2 regions of the Salinivibrio sp. ML290 genome follow, and region 1 is predicted to be linked to the other one. Evidence: predicted binding sites of a transcription regulator. Region 1 holds the regulator's gene; the other holds the start of a gene.
What was found. The regulator CRP, encoded in region 1, controls carbon source genes, mostly activating them, when cyclic AMP is high. The targets are predictions, from matches to a motif close to TGTGANNNNNNTCACA.

Region 1 (12,290 bases):
CTATGGCGGCAACCCATTGGCGTGTGCCGTCGCAGAGGCGGTGGTCAATGAAGTGACCAAGCCTGAAGTGCTAGAAGGGGTCATTGAGCGCGAGCAATGGTTCCGTGACGGTTTAGAGGCGATTAACGAAAAATATGGCCTGTTCAGCGAAATCCGTGGTAAAGGCCTGTTATTGGGCGCTGCGCTGAATAAAGACTGGGAAGGCCATGCGCGAGATATTCTGGTCGCCGCGGGTGAAGAAGGTTTATTGGTGCTGGTCGCTGGCCCCAACGTTGTCCGTTTTACCCCCTCATTGGTGATTACCAAAGCCGATATTGAAGAAGGGATGGCACGCCTAGAGCGCGCAATTGCGAAGGTCGTTGCAGGATAAGCGACCTCACCACACTCGGAGGGATTTGAGATGTTAGTTATTCGGCCTATCCGTGCATCAGATTTTGATGCACTGATGTTGTGTGCGGAAGCCTCCGGCCATGGGTTTACCTCATTGCCGGTGGATGCCGATTTGCTCCAAGGGCGAATTGATAATTCGCTGGAAAGCTTTGCCAAAAAGGTGACTGAACCAGGCCCGGAAGGGTATTTGATGGTCGCTGAAGATTTAGAAACCGGCGAAATTGCCGGGACGACTGGGATTGAAGCGGCGATTGGCCTCGATAATCCATTTTACAGTTATCATCTCACCAAGGTCGTGCATTCATCGCGCAAACTGAATGTACACAACATTGTGGAAGTGTTGACCTTTGGTAACAACTACACGGGCGCGACCGAGATTTGCACCCTGTTTATGCGCCCCGAGTTTCGTGGCGGCTTAAATGGCAAGCTTTTGTCGAAGTGCCGATTTTTAATGTTGGCGCAATTCCCCGAGCGTTTTGCTGACGTTGTGTTTGCAGAAATGCGTGGCGTGTCGGATGACGATGGCAACTCGCCGTTTTGGCAATGGTTAAAGGATAACTTCTTTAACATTGACTTCACGTTGGCTGACTACCTCACCGGGATTGGAGCCAAGGGCTTTATTGCCGACTTGATGCCAAAATTACCCATTTACGTGAGTTTACTCAGTGAAGAAGCACGTGCCGTCATTGGGCAAGTGCATCCAAATACCCGTCCAGCACTGCGCTTGTTGGAAAAAGAGGGCTTTTCTTGTCGCGGTTATGTCGACATCTTTGATGCTGGCCCAACGGTGGAGTGTTTGCGCCACAATATCGAATCCGTACGACACTCCTTTACAGCCACCGCGAGCTTACGAGAGCACAGCAGCGCGCAAGATTTCTTGATTTCGAACACCGACTTTTCCGGCTTCCGCGCGACGGCAGCCAAAGCGGCGATGGATCACGAAACCAATCAGGTGGTGATCAGCCCAGCAGTGGCAGACGCATTGAATGTAAAAGAAGGCGATCAGCTGCGTTTGATTGCCATGGAGGGATAAGATGACAAAGCAATCAGCAGGCCATCTGATTAACGGTGAATGGATTAAAGGCGAGGGCGAGGTGATGACCTCGCAAAATCCCTTTGATAGTCAGTGTATTTGGCAAGGTGAAGAAGCGACGCGCCCCCAGGTTGAACAAGCGGTTAGCGCCGCACGTGAAGCCTTTCTTCTTTGGCGTAATACTGAATTTGCCGAGCGCCAAGCGCTGGTTGAGCGTTTCGCTGAGGTCGTGAAGGCCAACACCGACGATTTGGCACGCACCATTGCTGAAGAAACGGGAAAGCCGTTTTGGGAGACAAAAACCGAGGTCGGGGCCATGATCGGCAAAGTGGCGATCTCGGTGCGTGCCTACCACGAGAGAACGGGCTCACGCGAAAAAGATGTCAATGGCACGCAAGCTGTGTTGCGCCACCGTCCTCTTGGCGTCATGGCAGTCTTTGGTCCCTACAACTTCCCGGGGCATCTTCCTAATGGCCACATTGTCCCCGCGCTATTGGCGGGCAACAGTGTGGTGTTCAAACCGTCAGAGCTAACGCCAAAGGTCGCGGAAAAAACACTGGGGTATTGGTTAGAGGCGGGGCTGCCGCATGGCCTTATCAATCTGGTACAAGGTGGCCGTAATACCGGCGAGGCTTTAGCACAAGCCCGAGGCATCGACGGACTGCTATTTACCGGTAGCGCCAATACTGGCCATATCCTCCACCGCCAATTCGCCGGTCAGCCTGATAAGATGCTGGCGCTGGAAATGGGGGGGAATAATCCCTTGGTGGTCAGTAACCAGTTCGGTGATCTAGAAGCGACGGTTTATACCATTATTCAGTCGGCTTATCTCAGTGCGGGTCAACGCTGTACCTGTGCGCGCCGTTTGCTATTACCTGAGGGTGAAATGGGCGACAAGATCTTGACGCGTCTGGCGCAGTGGACAAAAACCGTACGTGTAGGCGGTCAGTTTGATGATCCGGCGCCGTTTATGGGGGCGCAGATCTCGGTCGCGGCGGCGGAGGGTATTCTGGCCACACAGCAAAAGTTGGTCGACCTCGGCGCAAAACCCGTGATTGAGTGCGAGCACCTACATGATGCGGTGATCTCACCAGGCATTCTGGATGTGAGCGGCATTCAAGAGTTACCGGATGAAGAGTATTTTGGCCCGCTTCTACAAGTACAGCGTTATCACGATATGGCCGATGCGGTGACCAAAGCCAATGACACCCGTTATGGATTGTCTGCCGGGCTTATCAGTGAAGACGATGGTGAATGGCAATATTTCCTTGACCATATTCGTGCAGGGATTGTTAACCGCAACCGTCAATTGACGGGCGCTAGCGGTGATGCGCCATTTGGTGGGCCGGGTGCCTCAGGGAACTTACGCCCGAGTGCTTACTATGCAGCGGACTATTGCGCCTATCCGATGGCGTCAATGGAAGGGGAGCAGGTGGTACTGCCCGAAACGTTCGCCCCCGGTATACCGACTCAACAGGACTAAGGAGAGCAACATGGACAGTGGCCAAGCGTTATTCGACAAACTGTGGCAGGACTACATCAACCGTCTGTGCCCATCGGCACATAAGGTGCATGCCTTATTAGAGGAAGGGCAACCTTTGATCAATGATCATATTGCCTTACGGACATTTGGTTTGGCTAAGGTTGGGCTAAAGGTACTTGCGCGTCCATTTCTCGCCTTGGGGTATCAGCAAAAAGGTGACTATACCTTTGAAGCGAAAAAGCTCAATGCTTGTCATTTTGAGCACCCCGATCCTCTGATGCCGAAAGTCTTTATCAGTGAGTTGATGGTCGAGCAATGCTCGCCCGCGCTTCAGGCGATTGTTGAGAAGCTGGTGGCACAGGTCGATGAGTCGTCACTCACAGGTAGCGATTTTCTCCATCAGGGTCGTCTATGGGATATTGATTGGGCAACCTATCAAACGCTTGCCGAAGAGAGTGAATATGCGTCTTGGGTCGCTGCACACGGCTATGGCGCCAACCACTTTACCGTGAGTGTAAATCAGCTTAATGCACATGATGATTGCCAATCGGTGAACAACACATTGCGTGACAATGGCTTTGCGATTAACGAGTCAGGTGGGGAAGTCAAAGGTGATGCATCTGTGTATCTGGAGCAATCCTCTACCATGGCGGATCGTGTGCCGGTTGCTTTCTCTGATTGCACGCAAACCATCCCAGGTGGCTTTTACGAGTTTGCTAAGCGGTATGTGTTGCCCAATGGTGATCTCTATCAGGGCTTTGTGGCTGCTTCGGCAGACAAAATTTTTGAAAGCACCCATTAGTGCGTCACGCATTGCTTATCGACATCATGGCAAGAAGGGAGCGTGTGATACGCTCCCTTTTTATTGTCTATTGGACCTCGATGTCGAGCCAAAACGTGTCTGGAATCGCTTGTGTTTCGTTGCTTAAGTGAGGGTTGTCAACTCGGATGACAGTACGCTCACCAATGTTGGCCTTTTCAAAGGTTTCCTTAACTAAAGGCGCATTATTGAAAAACTCAATAAATGATCCGTCTTGGTATGCCGATTCAAAAGCGCCATTTAACATCTCGGCGACGTCAGCGTGCTGCGGAGACACAAACAGGAACATTGGGAAGCGATAGATCAGCATCAGGTGAGGGTCAACTAACAGATTACCGTATTGCGGCCGCTCGGCTAATTCACTAAAAGGCTCAATCAAGGCTCGAGGGAAGAGATCGGCACGGCCTGTGTCAACCACTTTGAAAATGTTTTCAAAGCTCGATATCTCACGTACCCGAAATCCTGCTGACTTGAGCACTTTGACGTCGGCCCAGCCTTGTCCCTGAATCATGGTAAGAGACTGCAAATCACCCGCGCTATTTATCTGAGCGAGTTGGGGCTCAGTGGCTTGGTTGGTAATAAACAGGCGATGGCCGAGTAAACCACGAAACACGGGATAGCGAATGGGGATCAGTTCCGATTCCAGTGTACGGTCGGCACCAAGCCAGTCGACAGTGAGCTTGCCTTGCTTGAGCATCTCCACTTTACGAGACTGAGAGCCAATTTGGCCGTCAAAGGCTTGTAAGGTGACAGATTCTCCCGATTTTTCAGCAAGAAATTCAATCAGCTCAATGGCATAGAGGTCAAGCGCTGAGCCAGCGCGTGGCTCGGGGTGTACAATCGTGGTATTGGATGCGGCATGGACTGAAAACACAGAGAGCGCGAGGGCGGTGAGGGCAGTTATCACTTTTTTCATAAACGACACCTTGTTAATTTAGTGTTAACAATATCGTTTTGAGTTTAGAAGCTATCCGCGTGCTTGCCAGAAAGTGGAGATAAAAAAACCGACGCCAGGGCGTCGGTTGGTGATACAGAGAGCGGCGCAATTAGCGTGTGCCGTATACCACGATGGTTTTACCGTGTGCGGAAATGAGGTTTTGCTCTTCCAGCATTTTTAGAATACGTCCCACGGTTTCACGCGAACAGCCGACAATTTGGCCAATTTCCTGACGGGTGATCTTAATTTGCATACCGTCAGGGTGTGTCATGGCATCTGGCTGCTTCGCCAAGTTCAACAAGGTTTGCGCAATGCGCCCTGTGACGTCCAGGAAGGCGAGATCCCCTACCTTTTGGCTAGTTACCTGCAAACGACGCGCCATTTGTGAAGACAGGCGCATTAAGATGTCAGGGTTAACTTGGATGAGCTGGCGGAACTTCTTAAATGAAATTTCTGCCACTTCACACGGTGATTTAGCGCGAACCCAAGCAGTGCGCTCTTGGTCTTCTTCGAAAAGCCCGAGCTCACCGATGAAGTCACCTTGGTTAAGGTAAGACAGGATCATTTCCTTGCCTTCTTCATCTTTGATCAGTACGGCCACAGACCCTTTCACGATGTAATACAAGGTCTCCGCCTTCTCACCTGCATGGATAAGCGTGCTTTTAGACGGATACTTATGAATATGACAATGTGAAAGGAACCACTCGAGTGTAGGGTCTGTTTGAGGTTTTCCTGGAACCATATAACTTATTTCCTCTGCATGTGTTGCCCGGCAACAACGTCCTATCTTTGTCTGAGGGGTAACCCATCAGATCATTGCACAGAATACGAAGTCTGAACGCGGGCTACAAGCTCACTGTATGTTAACAAGAGTGTATCTTTTTTTGTTGGTGATTTCTTGATTTTGATCTAGGCCAACCGCCTAAAAATCTGGCAAAAACGTGGCTAAGATCACGGCTTGAGAAGTAATACATCATGGATGCGCTACGCCTTAGCCAATCTTGCCTTTTTCTATCAATTGTTGGATCAATGGACGGATAATCAATTCCATCGCAAAGCCCATTTTTCCCCCAGGCACCACTAAGGTGTTATGCCGTGACATAAACGACCCAGTGATCATCTGCAACAGGTAGGGGAAGTCGACATTTTTCATCCCACGAAAGCGGATCACCACAAAACTCTCGTCCAAAGACGGGATCCCTTTGGCATTTAATGGGTTTGAGGTATCTACCGTGGGAACGCGCTGAAAATTGATATGGGTGCGAGAAAATTGCGGAGTGATATAGTGCAAGTAATCATCCATTGAGCGCACAATCGAGTCGGTCACCGCTTCACGAGAGTGACCTCTATCGCGCGTATCGCGGACAAATTTTTGAATCCACTCTAAGTTGACGATGGGCACCATACCTATCAAGAGGTCGACGTGTTGCGCAACATTGACGTCACCGTCGACCACCCCGCCGTGCAATCCTTCGTAAAACAATACATTGGTATTGTCGGCCAAGTCTTGCCATGGTGTGAAGGTACCAGGCATTTGGTTATAGGGCACCGCTTCATCAAAGGTATGTAAATAGCGACGGTATTTTCCCGTGCCTTGGTCGCCATACTCACGAAAAAACTGCTCTAGTCGAGGGAAGTCGTTGGCGGTGGGGCCAAAGTAGCTGATATGCTTGCCTTGTTCACGCGCTTTACGGATCTCCACGTCCATTTCGGGACGAGTAAAACGGTGAAAGCTGTCCCCTTCTAGCCAGGCCGCTTTGATGTTCATCATCTGGAACATCTTACGGAAGGCCTCCGAGGTAGTGGTGGTACCGGCTCCTGACGAACCAGTAACCGCAATAATTGGATGTTTAGCCGACATGACGCGCCCTGTCATTCAGTCTGAATTTGTATCGCGATACGGCGTGTACTGCGATGCTAAGAGCCGAGTGCTGCTTTACGACGAATATCCACTGTCTCGTGCAACTCGGAATACACAATCACGGCGTCTCCGGATTGTAATTGTTGGCGAACATCATCAACTTTTTGTGCAAAGCTGACTTCTTGCTCACCATAATCGGTTCCTTCCCGTAATACAAAGTGCTCAATTAACGCTGTCAGTGTTTCGTCGGGAATCGACTGCCATGGAACCATCATACTACATCACCTTTTATTTATCTCAGGATGGCACGCGAGGGTGCGTGATGCGAATGTTGTGAATTGGCTCGCATTTTACCCGATCATACCAGTAAATGCAGTGGTTCTCTTTGATTCCTTTGATGGCACTAACGTGCCGTCTTGCTCAGTGACTCATGCGGCAAATAAGACGCTAACCAGCCGGGCACCGCTTGCTCAAGCCACAACTGAGGTTGGCGCCAGCTTCCCGTGACAAAACCAACATGGCCGCCATGCTCTGTGAGTTGGTAGTCGATATTGGCGGGTAAGGGGGACGTTGGGATCACCGCGTCGGTCATAAACGGGTCGTCTTTGGCATGAATGATGGCCAGCGGTGTCTTAATGGCATTAAGCACGGAAAGGCCGCTGCAGGCACGGTAATAATGGTGTGCATCGTCAAAGCCATGAAGCGGGGCAGTGACAGTTTGGTCGAACTCAAACAACGTATTGATCGTTGGGCGTTCTCCCGCATGCCACCGGCCGACTTGCTGATGACGGGTCAGCTTTTCAGCAAGGGTTTGTCGCATCGAGCGCAACAAATAGGCTTGATAAACACGGGAAAACCCTTTCTGGATACGCATCGAGCACGCGGCTAGGTCAAGTGGGGGTGACACTGCGCAACCACAGGTCACGATGGGATCATCGTGATAGTCCGCCAGATAACGTACCAGCATGTTTCCCCCTAAGGAAACCCCGACCGCGCCAATTTGACTCTCTGGATAGGTCTCACGCAAATAGGTTAAGAAGGCACGTGCGTCTTGGGTTTCTCCAGAGTGATAGGTCCGCGCGGCACGATTAAGGCGGCCACTGCAGCTGCGAAAGTGCATCACTACGCCGCACCAACCTTGACGTTGGAACGCGGCGAGCAAGCCGTTGGCATACGGGCTGTCGAAACTGCCGGCTAAGCCATGGAATAAAACAACAATCGGCTGCCCAGGTTGCGGTTGATGTGTCCAGGCCAAATCAACAAAATCGCCATCGGGCAGATCAAATTGCTGCCAGCGAGGGGTGAAAAGCGGGGCACGACGCAGAAAGCGAGGCAACAAGGTTTGTAGGTGCGCATTCCGTGCACTGGGAATGGGTCTAAACGGTGTCATCATGGTTACTTCCCTCTTCCTCGGCGGGCGTCACCCTCAGTGATGTATATAGGTTGCGTGCTGATGGTGACAGCTGACGGCAATAGTAGGCGAGAGGAGAGGCGGTATCCGTGAGCCAGGTTTGACGATTTAGGGCCTCGACTAAATCCTGCTGTTGGAATTTTTCTAAGCTGAGCTCAAAGTTAAGCATTTTTTTGTACTGTCCACTGCCGACCCGCGGCTTCAAATCTCGCCGCAGGTGACGATAGGCAATAAGCAAATGCTCCGATCGGCTCAACGCGTGTTTGAGTTGGCTCAGGCTCTCGGGGGCAAGGCCGTAGCCATGTTGCTCAATCCAGGCGAGCAACAAGGCAAGGTTGACGTTACCTTGGTGCTCGTCTTGGAGCTTGAGGCAGGCTTGTTTCACCTCTGGCTTGCCATAATGATGTAAACAAAACTGCCACAGGTCGGCGGGGTTCGCCATCCCAGGGGTTAGCTTTGAGTGAATGTCGCCTCCAGGGCTTCCAGCTCTTCTTGTCGCTCCATCCATTCTTGTTCCACCTCTTCGAGCGTCGATTTGGCATCCGCTTGACGTTGCAATTGCGCCGTGAGTCGCGCTTTGTTATCACTGTGATAAATCTCAGGATCCGCCAACTGGCTTTCCGCGTCACTGATAATGGCAGAGAGTTGTTCTATCTGTGTGTCGAGATTGTCAATTTTTTTCCGCAAAGGCGCCGTTTGCTTGCGTAATTCGGCATCGCGGCGTTTTTGCGCTTTGCGATCCACTTGGGTTTGTTGCGGTGCTGTTTTCTCCGCGGCCGCTTGTTTTTTGCTCTCAGCGCGATCAGCACGCTGTTGATCGGTCAGCCAGCGATGATAATCGTTCAAGTCTCCATCAAAGGGTAGCACTGCGCCATTGTCGACCAAGTACAAGTCATCGGTAGTGGCGCGCAGCAAAAAGCGATCGTGACTGACAATCACCATCGCGCCCTCGTAGGACTGTAAAGCCAGCGTTAATGCTTGGCGCATATCCAGGTCAAGGTGGTTAGTGGGCTCATCGAGTAGCAGTAGGTTCGGTTTTTGCCACACCAGCAAAGCGAGCACCAAGCGGGCTTTTTCGCCTCCAGAAAAGGGACCGATGGGCTCGAGCGCCTTGTCGCCTTGAAAGCCAAACCGGCCGAGAAAATCACGCAAGGTTTGCTCAGCAGTGGTAGGGGCTAACCGGTTTAGGTGCTGAAGTGGCGTATCGTCGATCCGCAACGTATCAAGTTGGTGTTGGGCAAAATAGCCAATTTTCACCCCTTGCGAGTAGGTTAATTCACCGGCCATGGCGGGTAGGCTACCCGCGAGCAGTTTAATCAGGGTTGATTTACCCGCACCATTGCGCCCCAGTAAGCCAATGCGCGCCCCCGGCACCAGGTTAAGGCGAATGTTTTCAATAATGGGGGTCTTATCATAACCAGCCGCCACCTTGTCCATCATCAAAATCGGTGTGGGTAAGGCATCCGGGGTGAAGAAGGTAAAACTAAATGGGTTATCGTATTGCGCGGGCAATACCTTCTCCATCCGCTCAAGGGCTTTAATCCGACTTTGCGCTTGACGGGCTTTGGTCGCTTTGTAGCGAAAGCGATCAATATACGATTGCATGTGGTTAATTTGCTTTTGTTGCTTTTCGTACTGCGCCTGTTGTTGAGCCAATTTTTGCGCGCGCATTTGTTCAAAGTCGGAATAATTACCCGTATATTCATTAAGCTGTTGGTGCTCAATATGAATAATACGGTTGACGACAGGATCCAAAAAGTCCCGGTCGTGAGAGATCAACACCAAGGTCCCTGGATATTGCTGTAGCCATTTTTCCAGCCACATCACCGCATCGAGATCTAGGTGGTTGGTGGGTTCATCCAGCAACAGTAGATCAGAGCGGCATAATAGCGCTTGTGCTAAGTTCAGCCGCATTCGCCAGCCACCTGAGAATTGGGTGAGTGACCAGTGGATTTGTGGTTGGCTAAAGCCCAAACCATCAAGCAGACTCGCAGCGCGTGCTTCAATGGTATAACCACCAATCGCATCCAATTTGTCGTGCAACATCGCTACCGCATTACCATCATCACGGGTTTCGGCGTCGCGTAAGGCTTGCTGTAGCTCGCGGTATTCGCTATCGCCATCAATGACGTATTCAAGTGCGCTTTTGTCGAGTGCTGGGGTTTCTTGCGCCACCCATGCTACCTGCCACTGACTCGGATAGTCACAATTGCCGGCATCCAACGATAATTGATGGCGCAGCAATGCAAACAGGCTAGATTTGCCACAGCCATTTTTCCCCACCAAACCGACTTTGTCGCCTGGCGAAATAGTGGCAGAAGTGTGGTCAAGCAGGGGCTTACCACCGCGAAGCAGTTGAATGTCGGAGAAGCGAATCATGATTTCTCAGTCTGTCTCGGGTTGATGGATGCGCATGGTTGCGCGGTCGTTATACCAGCTTGATACGAGGATTGCCAAATTCTACCGCGTCATCCCACTGGTCAGACACAGACGGGGCATATTTGTGTGTTAAAGTTAAAAACATAGAATAAATGAACAGATTGCGTTCTTACAATAATCATAACGACAAGGAAGCCTATGCCCCGAGATAAGGCTGAAAGCCCCTCTCTTCCCAAGGTACTGGTGATTTTTGCTCACCCCGACCCCGATGAATCTGTTGCCAATCGTCGCTTAATTGAGGCCATTACGCCGTTGGCCCATGTCACAGTCCATGATATTTACGCCGCATACCCTGATTTTGTGGTGGACGTGCATCATGAGCGTGCGTTGGTCACTGACGCCGATGTGTTGGTCTTTCAGCATCCACTGCAAATGTATTCCTGTCCGGCATTGTTAAAAGAGTGGATAGATGTGGTGTTAGGGAAAGGGTTTGCTCATGGACAAGGCGGGGATGCGTTGGCCGATAAAACCTGTCGTTTTGTGGTGACCACTGGCGGTGCGGCCGAAGCGTTTAGCCAGCAAGGTTACAATAAATATTCGATGGCCGAGTTATTGCAACCCTTTGAGTTAACCGCCTCATTATGTCGGATGTATTGGATCCCGCCGTTGGTGTTGCACTGGGCACGTCGCGTTGGCGATGCCGATCGCGATGCGTTTGCCGAGATTTACGCCGATTGGCTCGCCGACCCGTTGGCGCAACAAGGAGGAGAGGATGGATAACAACCTCTTATCGGTGGCTTTTGTCTTTTTATTGGCCGCGGTGATTGCGGTTCCGTTGGCACAGCGCTTGGGCATGGGCTCTGTCCTCGGTTATTTGCTGGCAGGCATAGTGATCGGGCCTTGGGGGCTGGGTCTGGTCCGTGATGTGGATGCGATTCTCCATTTTGCGGAATTTGGCGTGGTGCTGCTGCTGTTTTTGATTGGTCTGGAGCTGAACCCGAAAAAGTTACTGCAAATGCGCCGACCGATTATCGGGCTTGGGGGCAGTCAGGTGGTACTCACCGCGTTCGCCATTGGTGTGGTATGTATGATGACAGGCTTAACCCTTTCCCAATCATTAGTGATTGGAGTTGGCCTGGCGCTTTCTTCTACCGCGATTGCGATGAAAATTATCGAAGATCAACGCCTAATGCGCAGCGAAACCGGACAGTCAGGCTTTGCGGTCTTGCTCTTCCAAGACATTGCGGTAATCCCGATGCTCGCGATGATCCCTGCGCTTGCCGGTGGCAGTGCCGGTAGCTGGCTCGACGTATTATGGATGTTTGTCGGTATCGGTATTTTGCTAGTAGGCGGTCATTTCCTGCTGCGCCCGCTGTTTCGTTTAGTGGCCATGAGCGGTGTCACCGAGCTATTTACCGTGACCTCGTTGGCCTTGGTGATTGGTATTGCCCTGGCCATGCAAGCATTGGGCTTATCGATGGCGCTCGGGGCGTTTCTTGCGGGCGTATTGCTTGCTGAAAGTGAATACCGTCATGAGCTAGAAACCGCGATTGAGCCTTTCAAAGGTTTGTTGCTCGGGCTGTTCTTTATTGCGGTGGGGATGACCGTTGATCTCGGCTTATTGCTCGATTATCCCCTCGCAATTTTAGGCACGGTGGCAGCGTTAATTTTTGCAAAAACCATATTGCTTTACGGGTTGGCGCGTCTGTTTGGCGTGGCGCCAAAGGCACGTAGTCAAATGGCGGTGTTGCTTAGCCAAGGCGGGGAGTTTGCGTTTGTTATTTTTACTGCCGCGCGCAGCCAAGGGTTACTCGACCAGCCATTGAATGCATTTTTGTTGGTGGTGGTGAGCTTATCAATGATGACGACGCCTTTAATGCTGACGCTTCAACAGCGCTGGTTTGCCCGCACGTTCAACGAGCCAGAGGAAGCGCCGCCCCAAGGACAGTTTGAGCAAGCTGATGCGCGCGTGATCA
Region 2 (12,423 bases), on a different contig from region 1:
CGCGAAAACCTTGGCCTATAAGCCGATGGTTGATCAAGCCATCATGGACAGTCGCTACAAACCCGACCATGTGGTGGTCTATCAACGTGCGATGTGTCGTTCTAATTTAGACAATCCGCGTGATGCTGATTGGGCGGCGCTATTGGCTGAAGCTACTCCTGCGGCGCCGGTGCCCGTTAATGCTACGGATCCTTTGTATATCCTTTATACCTCCGGCACCACGGGCAAACCCAAAGGCGTAGTGCGTGACAATGGCGGCCATGCGGTAGCGATGAAGTACAGCATGAGCGCGATTTACAACGTCAAACCCGGTGAAGTGTTTTGGGCCGCTTCGGATGTCGGCTGGGTAGTGGGGCACTCGTATATTGTCTATGCCCCTTTGCTACACGGCTGCACCACGGTGATGTTTGAAGGCAAACCCGTCGGCACACCGGATGCGGGGGCGTTTTGGCGTGTGTGTGATGAGTATAACGTCAGCATCTTGTTCTCGGCGCCTACCGCCTTTCGGGCGATTAAAAAGCAAGATCCAAACGGTGAGCACCTGGCGCGTTATCCGATGACATCGTTACGCACGGTGTTTATGGCCGGCGAGCGGCTTGACCCACCGACATTGGAATGGGTAGAAGAAAAGACCCAGCGACCCGTGGTGGATCACTGGTGGCAAACTGAAACCGGCTGGGCGATTGCAGGCAATCCATTAGGGTTAACCTGTTTTGCGACCAAGCCTGGCTCGGCAACCATGCCAAGCCCGGGGTATCAGGTGTGTATTCTCGATGAAATGGGCGATCCTGCGGCGCCAAACCAGCAAGGATATATTGCCGTGAAGCGTCCCCTGCCGCCCAGCTGCCTGCCCACGGTGTGGCGCAACCACGATCGCTTTGAAGCCGGCTATCTCAGCCAGTTCCCCGGTTACTATGTCTCTGGTGATGGGGGCTACATGGACGAAGATGGCTATGTGTTTGTGATGGGACGGATAGATGATGTGATTAACGTCGCGGGCCACCGCTTATCGACCGGAGAAATGGAAGAAGTACTGGGTAGCCATGAAGCGGTCGCCGAATGTGCAGTGGTGGGCATGCACGATGAGCTCAAAGGCCAATTGCCGCTCGGCTTGGTGGTACTGAAAGATGGTTTTGTCTCTGTGAGTGGCGAGATCGAACAGGAGTTAGTTCAGCGTGTGCGGGATCAAATTGGCGCGATCGCTTGCTTTAAAAAAGCGGTTATCGTCGATAAGTTGCCCAAAACACGGTCAGGGAAAATATTACGTCGCATTATTCGCCAAATGGCGGATGGCGAGGCTTATCACGTGCCCTCGACGATTGATGATCCGAGTAGTTTGGAGACCATCGCCTCGGCGCTTTCACACTAGATGCAAAGGCTGTGAGTACTATCGACAACGCGTGGCACCTTTGTGTGCCACGTTTTTTATTCGTTTACACGTCTACACCGCTTAGGACTCATCACCGTTGTGGGCTTTTTGACGCATTTTTTGTTGATACATCTTGGTATCCGCTTCATCCAACAAGTCATCTAAACCGCGGTGCGAGGTGGCTGAGCTGGTCGCAATGCCTTGGCTAAATGAGAGAGGATACGTGTGCCGGTTGATTTGATTAAATCGTTCAACCACCCCAGCAAAACGCTCGAGGGCATTCTCCGCTTCTTGACGACCCGCACCATAGAGAAACACCACAAACTCGTCCCCACCAAAGCGGGCGAACACATCCGATTCGCGCATATTGGCGCGCAGCAAGTTGGCTAAGTGAGATAACGCGATATCCCCTTCAGCATGGCCGTAGGTATCATTAATCGCTTTAAAGTTATTTAAGTCCAAAAAAGCTAATGAATAGGGAGCATTAATTGACTGGCAATGCTGTACCGCTCGGCTCGCCAGTTGCATAAAACCGCGTCGATTAGAAATGCCTGTAATGTCGTCAGTGTAAGCGGTATGTGCCGATGACAACTCACTTTCCGCGAGTAGCGCCAGATCTTTTAAAAAGCGCACGTCCTCTTGGCTAAAACGTCTTGGCTGGGTATCAATAACACAGAGTGTGCCGATATTGGTGCCATCACTAAGAGAAAGCGGGTGCCCGGCATAAAAGCGGATATGCGGGTCACCAGTCACCAAAGGGTTATCGGCAAAACGTGGATCGGCACTGGCGTCTTGAACCACAAACGGCTGATTGCCCAAAATGGCATGGCCGCAAAAAGAAATATCGCGGGAAGTTTCGCGCACAGTCAGGCCAAAGCAGGATTTAAACCACTGACGATCGTTGTCGATTAAGCTAACGAGGGCGATCGGGACGTTGAATAAACGTTTTGCTAAGCGAGTGATACGGTCAAAGCGCTCTTCGTCTTCGGTATCTAGCAGGCCCGTTTCTTCTAGTTTTTTTAAACGCTGATCTTCATCTTGTGGCTTAATGGGACTGAGCATTCATACACTCCTGTTGCTGGCTCTCTAAACGCTGACTCTCTAAATACAGTAGAGGCGCTAGACAGAAGTGTCTAGGTCAGAAGACGACATAGGTCGCCTGCTGACACAAAAGTGCGATACTGCTTGCGACTTATTGCACCAAGCAGGCAAACCCTTTCAGGTAAAAGCCTTCAGGATAAGCACTGTGAGTGGGATGATCCGCCGCTTGCGCAAAGCGTTCGATAAACTGCACGTTCTTACCGGCATCTAACGCCGCGTCCGCGAGGATCTTTTGGAACAGGCCCGCATCCATCAAACCCGAGCAAGAATAGCTGAGCAGTACACCACCCGGATTAAGAAGCTGCATGGCGAGCATATTGATATCTTTATAGCCGCGACATGCGCCGGTCAGTTGGGATTTCGACTCGGCAAACTTAGGTGGGTCCATCACAATCACGTCAAAGCGCTCGCCTTGTTCGCGATAAGTGCGCAGCAGCTTGAACACATCGGCATTGACAAATTCCGCGCGGGTGAGGTCAAAGCCGTTTCGGGCGGCATTGGCTTTCGCTTTGTCGAGCGCAGGCTGTGACACATCAACATTAGTGACATGTTTGGCATTGCCTTTTTGCGCATACAAGCCAAAGCCGCCCGTATAACAAAAGCAGTTTAAGACCCGTTTGCCATCCATGTATTTCACCGCTTGTTCGCGACTATCACGCTGGTCGAGATAAAAACCGGTTTTGTGGCCGTTGGTAATATCAACCTCAATTGCCACGCCATTTTCTTCGATGATGACAGAGGCAGGCGGCTCCTCACCGTGTAAAACGCCAGTGCGCGGTTTAAGGCCTTCTTTTTTACGAATGGCCACATCGGAGCGCTCATAGATATGGCACTCTGGAAACTCGGTGCGTAGGGCGGTGACCAGATTATCACGCTGGGCATCCGCGCCGGCGCTGAGCAATTGGCACACCAAGTAGTTATCGTATTTATCCACGGTAATACCGGGGACACCGTCTGACTCGGCGGCTAAGAGACGATAACCGGTTAAGCCATCACGCTCGGCGAGCATGGTACGTAGCGGTTTTGCCGCACGAATACGGGCAAGGAAAAAGTCACTGTCGATGGGGGTTTTTTCAAAGCACCACATGCGTACCCGAATTTGCGATTGTGGCGAGAACGCGCCAAGGCCTAAAAACTCGCCTTGATGATCGCAGACAGTGACAGTGTCACCTAAACCTGGCTTTCCTTCAATACGGGCAATACCGCGCGAGAAAATCCAGGGGTGGCGGCGTTTGATAGATTTATCGCGGCCTTTGGCGAGATACACAGTGGCAGTCATGATGGTGTCCTAACGAGGCAAAGCAAAAAAGGGCGGGTATTGTCGAGCAAGGTCAGGGGGATTGCAATAAAAACGCGCCCAGAGAAGGGCGCGTGATTACAAGCGTGAGGGGGGTAGACTCAGGCGTTTAGGTACGAAGCCCTGCCACTAAGGTTTTCAGCTGATGAGCTTGTGCGCCCAGCTCGCTGACTTCGGTGGCAGAATCACGCAGCATTTGTGCCACTTGTGTGGACTGACTGCGTACCTGTTCGACGTCTTGTGAAATTGTGCCCGCGACATTGCCTTGCTGTTCGGCAGCGGCCGCAATCTCGGTGCTGCGATCGGCGATAGTGCCACTGCGCTCAGCGATTTGGCTGATTTCGGTATCAATTTCTTGCACCGCCGCCTCGCTGGCTGACGCATTTTCAACCGTGCCTTCCATCACGCGGCGCAGATCCGCGGTATGCGCTTGCAGTGATTCAATCATAGACTGAATATCAACCGTTGACTCTTGGGTGCGACTGGCCAGTGTACGTACTTCATCGGCCACCACCGCAAAGCCGCGGCCTTGTTCACCGGCACGTGCCGCTTCAATCGCCGCATTCAGCGCCAACAAGTTGGTTTGTTCACTGATGCCATTGATGGTGGTCACCACGGTGCCAATTTGCTCGGCGTTTTTGCTCAGCTCGCTGACTTTATCCGCCGCTTGGGCAATTTCGCTGGCAAGGCCGTTAATCGCGGCCATGGTTTGCTGGACTTGCTGACGTCCTTGGTTCGCCGCTTCGGTGGCCTCTTGCGTTTGGGTTGAGGTGTCCGTGGCATGGCTGGCCACTTCGCGAATCGAGCCTGCCATTTCTTCGGTGGCACTGGCCAGTGAATCAAGATACTGGCGCTGACTCTCACCCAAGGCTTCACTCTCATCGCTACGCTGCTGCAAGCTTGCTGACAAGCCATCCATCATTTCAGCGCTTTGTTGAATCGCCTTCACCAAGTTTTGCTCGCGCTCAAGCACTTTATCGATAGTGACGGCAATTTGGCTAAACTCATCACGAACAGGAATAAAGTTCATTCGGTAGCTCAGCTCACCATCTGCTAGCTTTAATAAGGCTTGGTTCATGGTGTACATCGCACCGCCAATAAAGGTCATGATGTAGTAAATCAGTACTGCAATCACCAGAACCATACCGATCAGTAGGCTCCAGTCGGTGGCGCTCATATGGCTAAACAGTGAGCCGTCAAGTTGATAGACAAGCTCATTACCATTGAACGTAAAACCGGTTTGCTGGTTATTGAGCAGGGTTTGTACCTCGCCTTTCGGGAGGTCGTATTTATCAACCATGGCTTGAATGGCTTGGCCTTCCGCTTCCATCTTGTGTGCCACACGGGTATCCGAGGCGGCATCCAAGGTAAGCGCAATCACAACCATTGCGAGCAAGGGGAGGAAAAAGATAAGGTAAAATTTTTCTTGTAGCCGAAGGTGGATAAAATATTTATCAATCCATCGAAACGCAACTTCTTTCATGACGCCATCCTGTCAAACGACTTGTCTCATGTAGCGTTATACAGGTGTCGTTTTGCAATGGGAATATAGGAGAGGTGACAGATGTCTCAAAAATGTGTCAAAGCCTATGTCACAGGTCACGTTCAGGGGGTTGGCTTTCGTTATCACACCGCCCATGAGGCGTTGAAGCTCTCATTAACCGGATACGCGAAGAACCTGCCGGATGGTCGCGTTGAGGTATTGGCTTGTGGACGCGAAGAGTCAGTGGATTCGTTAATGGCGTGGTTAGATAAAGGGCCACCGACGGCGGGCGTCGATCAGGTTGATCAAGAGGACGCGGAATGGCGCGCCGTTGATGGCTTTGCCATCTTGTAGCGCCTTAATAACAGGTCTCAATAGAAGAGAGCCTAGAGCCAATCGTTACATGCGCCGCGAAGGTGTGGCGGCGCTTGAGCTATCGGCCTCGGTGACTAGAGGCATTTCGCGGGCTTGGGTAAGCCTGCCAGCTTGGTGGCCTGTTTTGCCGGGCCTTTAGGGAACAGCTTAAACAAGTATTTGCTGTTACCTTTCTCTGGGCCGTATTCTTTTTCCATCGATTTAACCAACAAACGCACCGCCGGTGAGGTGTTGTACTCTTGATAGAAATGGCGGACGAAGTGAATCACTTCCCAATGGGCTTCGGTCAGCGCAATGTTTTCTTGTTCGGCAAGCAGCGGTACCAGGGCTTCGTGCCAATCATCCACATTTTTTAAATACCCTTGCGCATCCGTCGCAATGGTTTCACCTTCATACACCAGCATACTTTTACCTTTGTTCGTCATCTGACCGGACGTTATCGCTTTGATTGAGGCTGCAAAGCATAGCGAGCAGGGCGGGCGAGTGCAACTGGCGTTCACTGTGCCTGATGTGGCGCGCTTCACTGAGTGGGTGCGCCATTCAATCACACGCTTTTAGGGCTAAAAAAGCAGCCATAAAAAAAGCCGGCGCATGCCGGCTCTTTGTGACTTACGGTTTAAAGCACGAGGCTTAGTCGTCGTTCATAAAGCCAAGAATGCTCAGCATATGAACGAAGATGTTGAAGATGTTCAAGTACAGCGACACGGTGGCGCGAATGTAGTTAGTCTCGCCGCCATTAATGATGTTGCTGGTGTCATACAGAATGAAGGCTGAGAAAATCAGTACCGCGATGGTGCTGATTGCCAAGCTCAGCGCTGGGATCTGCAAGAAGATGTTCGCGACCATCGCCACCAGTAGAGCAATCACACCCGCGACCAAGAAACCACCCATGAAAGAGAAGTCTTTCTTAGAGGTAATGGCATACGCCGATAGGCCTAAGAACACCATACCTGTGGTCGCCAACGCCTGCATGACAATCCCTGGGCCGCTAGACAGGCTCAGGTAGTAGGTCAAGGTTGGACCGAGTGAGGCACCCAGTAAGCCGGTGAACACGAAGGTCCATACAATACCGGCGGAGGAGTTCATGGTGCGTGGTAGCACAAAGAACACGATCGCCAACGCACCTAGGGTCATACCTAGCGACATCATTGGGCCGATGCCGACAGCGATAGCGATAAAGGCCGCGATAGCACTGGTGATCAGTGTCATCGATAGCAGTGCATACGTATTACGTAGCACTTTGTTTGTAGATAACGCACTCTGCTGTGACTGGCTGTGCGAAACGATACGATCGTTCATAACGTTCTCCCGGTTGGGTTAACAATCCATTTTTATATACGACAGTTATGTGGGCAGTCGTTCACTTTTTCAAGCCACCCACGTCCTTAACCTAAACCACGACTGGCTTTTATAAGGTCAATAATACCTTATCCGCGCTCAACACCGATGGTGAAGTTGTAAAAGGATGTTAACCCAGCCCTTTAAGCGCGAACAAGGTAAACTTTGTTACATCAACCACTTCCACCAGACGAACACCGCCAAAAAGCCGAATAAATACACTAATCCAGTAATGGCTAGCGCACGCATCGCTTTGCTCATGGTCACTTCAGGCGGCAAGCGGTGCTTGGTCACCAAAATATAGTTCAACAGAGCGAAAAAGGGCGTGGTGACAAATGCCGCCACCATGGCGAAATCAAGCATGGTCAGCAGTGCGCCGGTCCAAAACGCCACAATCGCCAGTGCCAACACCGAGATCAGCATCATCCAACCTTGTGCGATGCCCGGGTGCGCCTCGGCTTCTGTTTGTTCACGCAACAAGCGTTGTGATTCTGATACGACCCGCGCATAGCCATCAATCACGGTAATGGTGCTGCCGAAAATACAGAAAAAGGCGACCACGGCAATCAAATAGCGCGACCATTCACCAATGGTGGCGGCGTACAGGCCCACTAACTGATGCGAAAAGCCGATACCCGATTGCTTTAACTCCACCCCGCTGCCGTGCAGAAGCAAGGCACCGAGTGATAAGAACACAATCGCCAACAGCGCGGTACCGATGTAACCGACGTTAAAATCAAACAGCGCCGCTTTGGCGTTAATCGGCTCAGATTGCGCTTTACGCTTGAGCCACACCGAGGTGATGCTAGATATTTCAATCGGAGCGGGCATCCAACCCATGGTCACCACGATAAAGCCGATGGCGGCGACAGACCAAATCGAGGGCGCATTGAAGTTGGGTTCAACCGCGACAGGATTCCCCACGGCAATCGTCACCGCCACTAAGGTGGCGCATGTCAGCGTCGCCATGATCACTTTTGATAAGGTATCCAGCGCTTTGTAATGCCCCGCAATCAAGATGACTAAGCAGGTGGCCACAATAATGCTCGAGAGCACCGTCAGTGAGAGATCAAACGGCACAAAATAGCTGAGCAAGCTGGCACTAAATAAGGTCAAGGCCGCGGTGTTAATCACCCCAGAGACCGCACTTAACGCGACAAACAGCCACAAATAAGGCCGACCTAAACGCGCATAGCCTTCGACCAAGGTTTCACCGGTTCCCGCGGTGTATTGTACGCCTGCTCGAAAAAAGGGGTATTTAAACAAGTTAACGAGCAGGATCAATGCCGCGAGTTGCCAGCCATAAATGGCTCCGGCTTTGGTCGAGGCAACAAGGTGAGAGCCGCCTACAGCTGCCGCGGCCATCATGATACCTGGCCCCAATGCGCGTAGACGTTGCATCACCGACAAGCTAGATCCTGCCTGATGCGAAGAGACGGTTTGCATGTGTGTTTCCTTTATTGTGGTTGCGTTGTTGTGTTTGCTTTGTTTTATGTTTTTTAGCGCTATTGCTTTTGTTTTTCCATTGAGGCTTATTTTTATCGCTTTACCTTCAATGATTTTGTCAATAGCCACCCATGAATATCATATGAGCCAAACGTGTCAACCAATCTTGCCAAATTTGTTAAGCGCAGGCGTGATGCAGGGTGTGAATGATAGACACCACCAAGGTGACACAAAAAGAGAGGGATAAACATCCGACCATTGTCTGAGAGACAAGACACAGCCAAAAAGACAGTTTGCAACCCTCTATAACCACTCAATAAGTGTGATCGAGCGTCAAATTCTGCTGGAAATGAGAGTTTAATCACACTAGAATGCTCGCCCAACATGTGCTCTTTGCGCAGCGATAGCCAAAGAGTGACTGTGTCGCGATTTGCGGCTGAAGAAAAAGCGTCCAAGGTCGGGCCCACCTTCACCGAACCCGCGGTACGATGTAACGCATGATGGAACCTCTTGCCACCCCGGCAGCGTGTCGTACTCATCCGTACCGCAAGTGCAACACAACGGCAAGGTAATCTATTTATGCAACTCCTCTATAGTGCGGCAGGTCTGGTCGCTCTGTTTCTATGCGCGTGCGCATTTTCCTCCAACCGCAAAGCGATCAACTGGCGAACAGTGCTAGGCGCGTTTGGCCTGCAAGCTGGGTTTGCTGCCCTGGTGCTCTATATTCCCTTTGGTCAAGCCATGCTAGGGGCAATGAGTAATGGCGCGGCGAAGCTGCTCTCCTTTGCCAACGAAGGCATCGAGTTTGTGTTTGGACCTCTGGCGAACGATGGATTTATTTTCGCTGTTAAAGTACTGCCGTTAATCATTTTTATCAGTGCGCTGATTTCTCTCCTTTATCATCTCGGCATTATGCAGTGGGTTATCAAACTCCTCGGCGGCGGCATACAGCGATTACTCGGCACCAGCCGCGCAGAGTCTCTGGTGGCAACCAGCAACATCTTTCTTTCTCAGGGCGAATCTCCTTTGGTAGTTCGCCCTTTTCTTAGCAAAATGACTCGCTCTGAACTCTTCGCCGTAATGGTCGGCGGCATGGCCTCAGTGGCCGGCAGTGTACTTGGTGGATATGCCGCCATGGGCGTGGATTTGAAATACCTGATTGCCGCGAGCTTTATGGCCGCGCCCGGTGGATTATTAATGGCCAAAATCATCGTCCCTGAGACGGAAACACCGGCTGAGCAAAACCAGGTGGAGATCAGCGATAGCGACCAAGCGAACGCGATTGATGCCTTGGCCAGTGGCGCGATGAACGGCATGAAAGTCGCGGTGGCCGTGGGTACTATGCTGGTGGCCTTTATCAGTGTGATTGCGATGCTAAACGCCGGGCTCGGGAGCATTGGCGAGCTGCTTGATTTAGAAGGCTTAAGCCTAGAAAGCCTGTTCGGCTATTTATTCTCACCCTTGGCATTGCTTACTGGGGTGCCGGTGCATGAAGTGTTTGCCGTCGGCAACCTATTAGGGCAGAAAATCGCACTCAATGAGTTTGTCGCCTTCTTATCCTTTGCCGATATCAAAGCGAACTTGTCTGTGCAAAGCCAGGTGATTGTGACCTTTGCCTTGTGTGGCTTCGCCAACATTGGCTCAATTGCCATTCAACTTGGCTCGATTGGTGCCATGGTGCCCGAACGCCGCAAAGATGTAGCAAGCCTTGGCGTACGCGCAGTGATTGCCGCCACCTTTGCCAACCTAATGAGTGCGGCACTGGCGGGTATTTTTATCGCGCTATAAACACTGCGCAGCAAAGAGACTCAGCTAACGTGTCTCAGTTAAAAGCAGGGCGATTGGCGGTAAGCTAATCGCTTTTTGCTAGCATGTTCGCCAAGCTGATCATTGATTGAGCGAGCAGACAAAAAGCGGCAAATAAAGGGTTTACAAGCCACAACGAACCCAATAATATACGCCGCGTTCCGGAGAGATGGCTGAGTGGTTGAAAGCACCGGTCTTGAAAACCGGCAAGGGTTAATAGCCCTTCTAGGGTTCAAATCCCTATCTCTCCGCCACATACCGAAAAGCCGCTGCTCAGTCAGCGGCTTTTTTGCGTTTAACCCCCCTACAAATCCCCAACCCTGACCGCGCCAACATTTTAGACCCCTTTGCCTAAACACATTACCCAGCGTCTGATAATCTAGCCCACGAAAAACTGCCCTATAAGGCCTTTTGGACGCCGCCAACCAATGGCGGTAGCGTGGGTGTTAAAGCGCATTCCTTTAACTGCAAAAGCTGTATATTTACGGCTCTTCATCGTTCATGGTGGAAAGTCATATCAAGCCCCCCAAAATAGAACAGTATCGCTGTCTTGAACCGTTGTTTGTTTCTAAACCCTTTGGCTCTAAGCTTCATGTACTGGATTTTGGCATTTATAGCTTCCGCCAGGCCATTCGATGCCTTCAGCCGCATTGCATTAAGGATTACTGGTAAGTGCTTTTTCACTGTCGCCGCTGCTGTCATCAATGGTTTAATTCCACTTGCCTTAACTAAAGCAAGCCACTCTAGCCATTGATTCCTTGCGCTTCTGATCGAACCTCCGTACCAGATTAGTCTTGCTTGCTCTTTGAGCAACCAGCTAAGGCTTGTATCTATCATGAGCTTGGCCAATTTGTTTATACGCTCCCTCAGGCGACCTGTGAGGTTTCTATTTCTCTTGAGCCAGCCATAACGCGTTCTGTAGCACTCTCGTTTAAGGTATGGCGGTAGACGGTTAACCTCTTGCTTGCGAACATCGTCAACAGCTTTGGTGAGCACTTTTGCCACGTGGAAATGATCAACTGCAATCAGGCGTTTAGAGCGTGAGCCAAAGAAGGACCAGGGAAAACGCATGAAGATCCGCGCTACGCCTGGGCTAGCAATTTAATGATTAAGTTGTCACTTATGGCTTAAAATCGTGCGTTATGCCATATTTATCAGGGAAAACGCATGAAGATCCGCGCTACGCCTGGGCTAGCAATTTAATGATTAAGTTGTCACTTATGGCTTAAAATCGTGCGTTATGCCATATTTATTAATTAAAATAAGTGAAAATAAAGGATCAATTTGTTGATCATTTTCAGTACGATTTAATGGTCTCCTAATGTTTAGGAGATTAAAAATGACAGAAGATAAAAGTCCATTTATGCATTTCGTTTCCATTAGAGACATTCGCCAAGAAGGTAAAGTTGAACATACGTTATCAGATATTATTTTGATAACGATTTGTGCGGTTTTGTCTGGTCATGATACCTGGAAAGGCATTAGTGATTATGGGCGAAAGCAGCGTGATTTTTTATTACGTTTTGGCTTCTCGGGTAAAGCATCACCATCTGCAGATACTATTGCAAGAGTGATGGGAACTATCAGCACAAAAGCATTACAAAACGCTTTCATAGAATGGATGAAGGCGTGTCATGAATTAACGGATGGTGAAGTCATTGCCATTGATGGAAAAACACTGAAAGGATCGTATAACAGAGCAACAGACCAAGCTGCTATTCATATGGTTAATGCGTTCGCAACCGCAAATGGAGTGTGCCTCGGACAGTCGAAAGTAGACAGTAAGACAAATGAGATTACTGCCATCCCTAAGCTGCTAGAATTGCTAGATATTTCAGGTTGTTTGATTACCATAGATGCTATGGGTTGTCAGCACAAAATCGCACAGAAAATCATTGATAAAAGTGCTGATTATTTGCTTGCCGTTAAAGCGAATCAAGGTAAATTAGATGAAGCGTTTGATAATTACTATCGCCCCTCAATGCTTCAACACTTTGATGGTGATAGCTACGCATCACAAGAAAAATCGCATGGGCGTTTGGAAACACGATGTGCACTGATTAATACCGATTTAAGTGTATTAGGTGATTTGGCTTATGATTGGCCTGAATTAAAAACGATGGGAATTATGGTGAGTGTTCGTCAAGAAGGCAAACATGCTGAAGAGTCAGATATTTCAGTGCGCTATTATATAAGCTCAAAAGCACT

Region 2: a site for CRP is predicted at 8,760-8,775, ahead of BZG23_RS04805 (NupC/NupG family nucleoside CNT transporter). Genes of this name have one in related genera too.

The regions. Positions count from the first base shown of each region.
Region 1 is NZ_MUEY01000009.1:92,208-104,497, forward strand. Features, by position in the region: gene BZG23_RS10070 (aspartate aminotransferase family protein) at 1-370, shown strand, start outside; gene astA (arginine N-succinyltransferase) at 401-1,423, shown strand; gene astD (succinylglutamate-semialdehyde dehydrogenase) at 1,425-2,906, shown strand; gene BZG23_RS10085 (DUF1338 domain-containing protein) at 2,917-3,708, shown strand; gene BZG23_RS10090 (FAD-dependent oxidoreductase) at 3,776-4,642, opposite strand; gene crp (cAMP-activated global transcriptional regulator CRP) at 4,773-5,405, opposite strand; gene BZG23_RS10100 (phosphoribulokinase) at 5,655-6,524, opposite strand; gene BZG23_RS10105 (YheU family protein) at 6,581-6,799, opposite strand; gene BZG23_RS10110 (hydrolase) at 6,928-7,917, opposite strand; gene BZG23_RS10115 (TIGR02444 family protein) at 7,901-8,377, opposite strand; gene BZG23_RS10120 (ABC transporter ATP-binding protein) at 8,386-10,314, opposite strand; gene kefG (glutathione-regulated potassium-efflux system ancillary protein KefG) at 10,513-11,094, shown strand; gene kefB (glutathione-regulated potassium-efflux system protein KefB) at 11,087-12,290, shown strand, end outside.
Region 2 is NZ_MUEY01000003.1:250,563-262,985, reverse strand. Features, by position in the region: gene BZG23_RS04845 (propionyl-CoA synthetase) at 1-1,369, shown strand, start outside; gene BZG23_RS04840 (sensor domain-containing diguanylate cyclase) at 1,451-2,431, opposite strand; gene BZG23_RS04835 (class I SAM-dependent methyltransferase) at 2,562-3,749, opposite strand; gene BZG23_RS04830 (methyl-accepting chemotaxis protein) at 3,877-5,250, opposite strand; gene yccX (acylphosphatase) at 5,332-5,604, shown strand; gene BZG23_RS04820 (TusE/DsrC/DsvC family sulfur relay protein) at 5,700-6,029, opposite strand; gene BZG23_RS04815 (Bax inhibitor-1/YccA family protein) at 6,256-6,924, opposite strand; gene BZG23_RS04810 (NRAMP family divalent metal transporter) at 7,132-8,409, opposite strand; gene BZG23_RS04805 (NupC/NupG family nucleoside CNT transporter) at 8,989-10,197, shown strand; tRNA gene BZG23_RS04800 (tRNA-Ser) at 10,379-10,469, shown strand; gene BZG23_RS04795 (transposase) at 10,708-11,286, opposite strand; gene BZG23_RS04790 (ISAs1 family transposase) at 11,555-12,423, shown strand, end outside.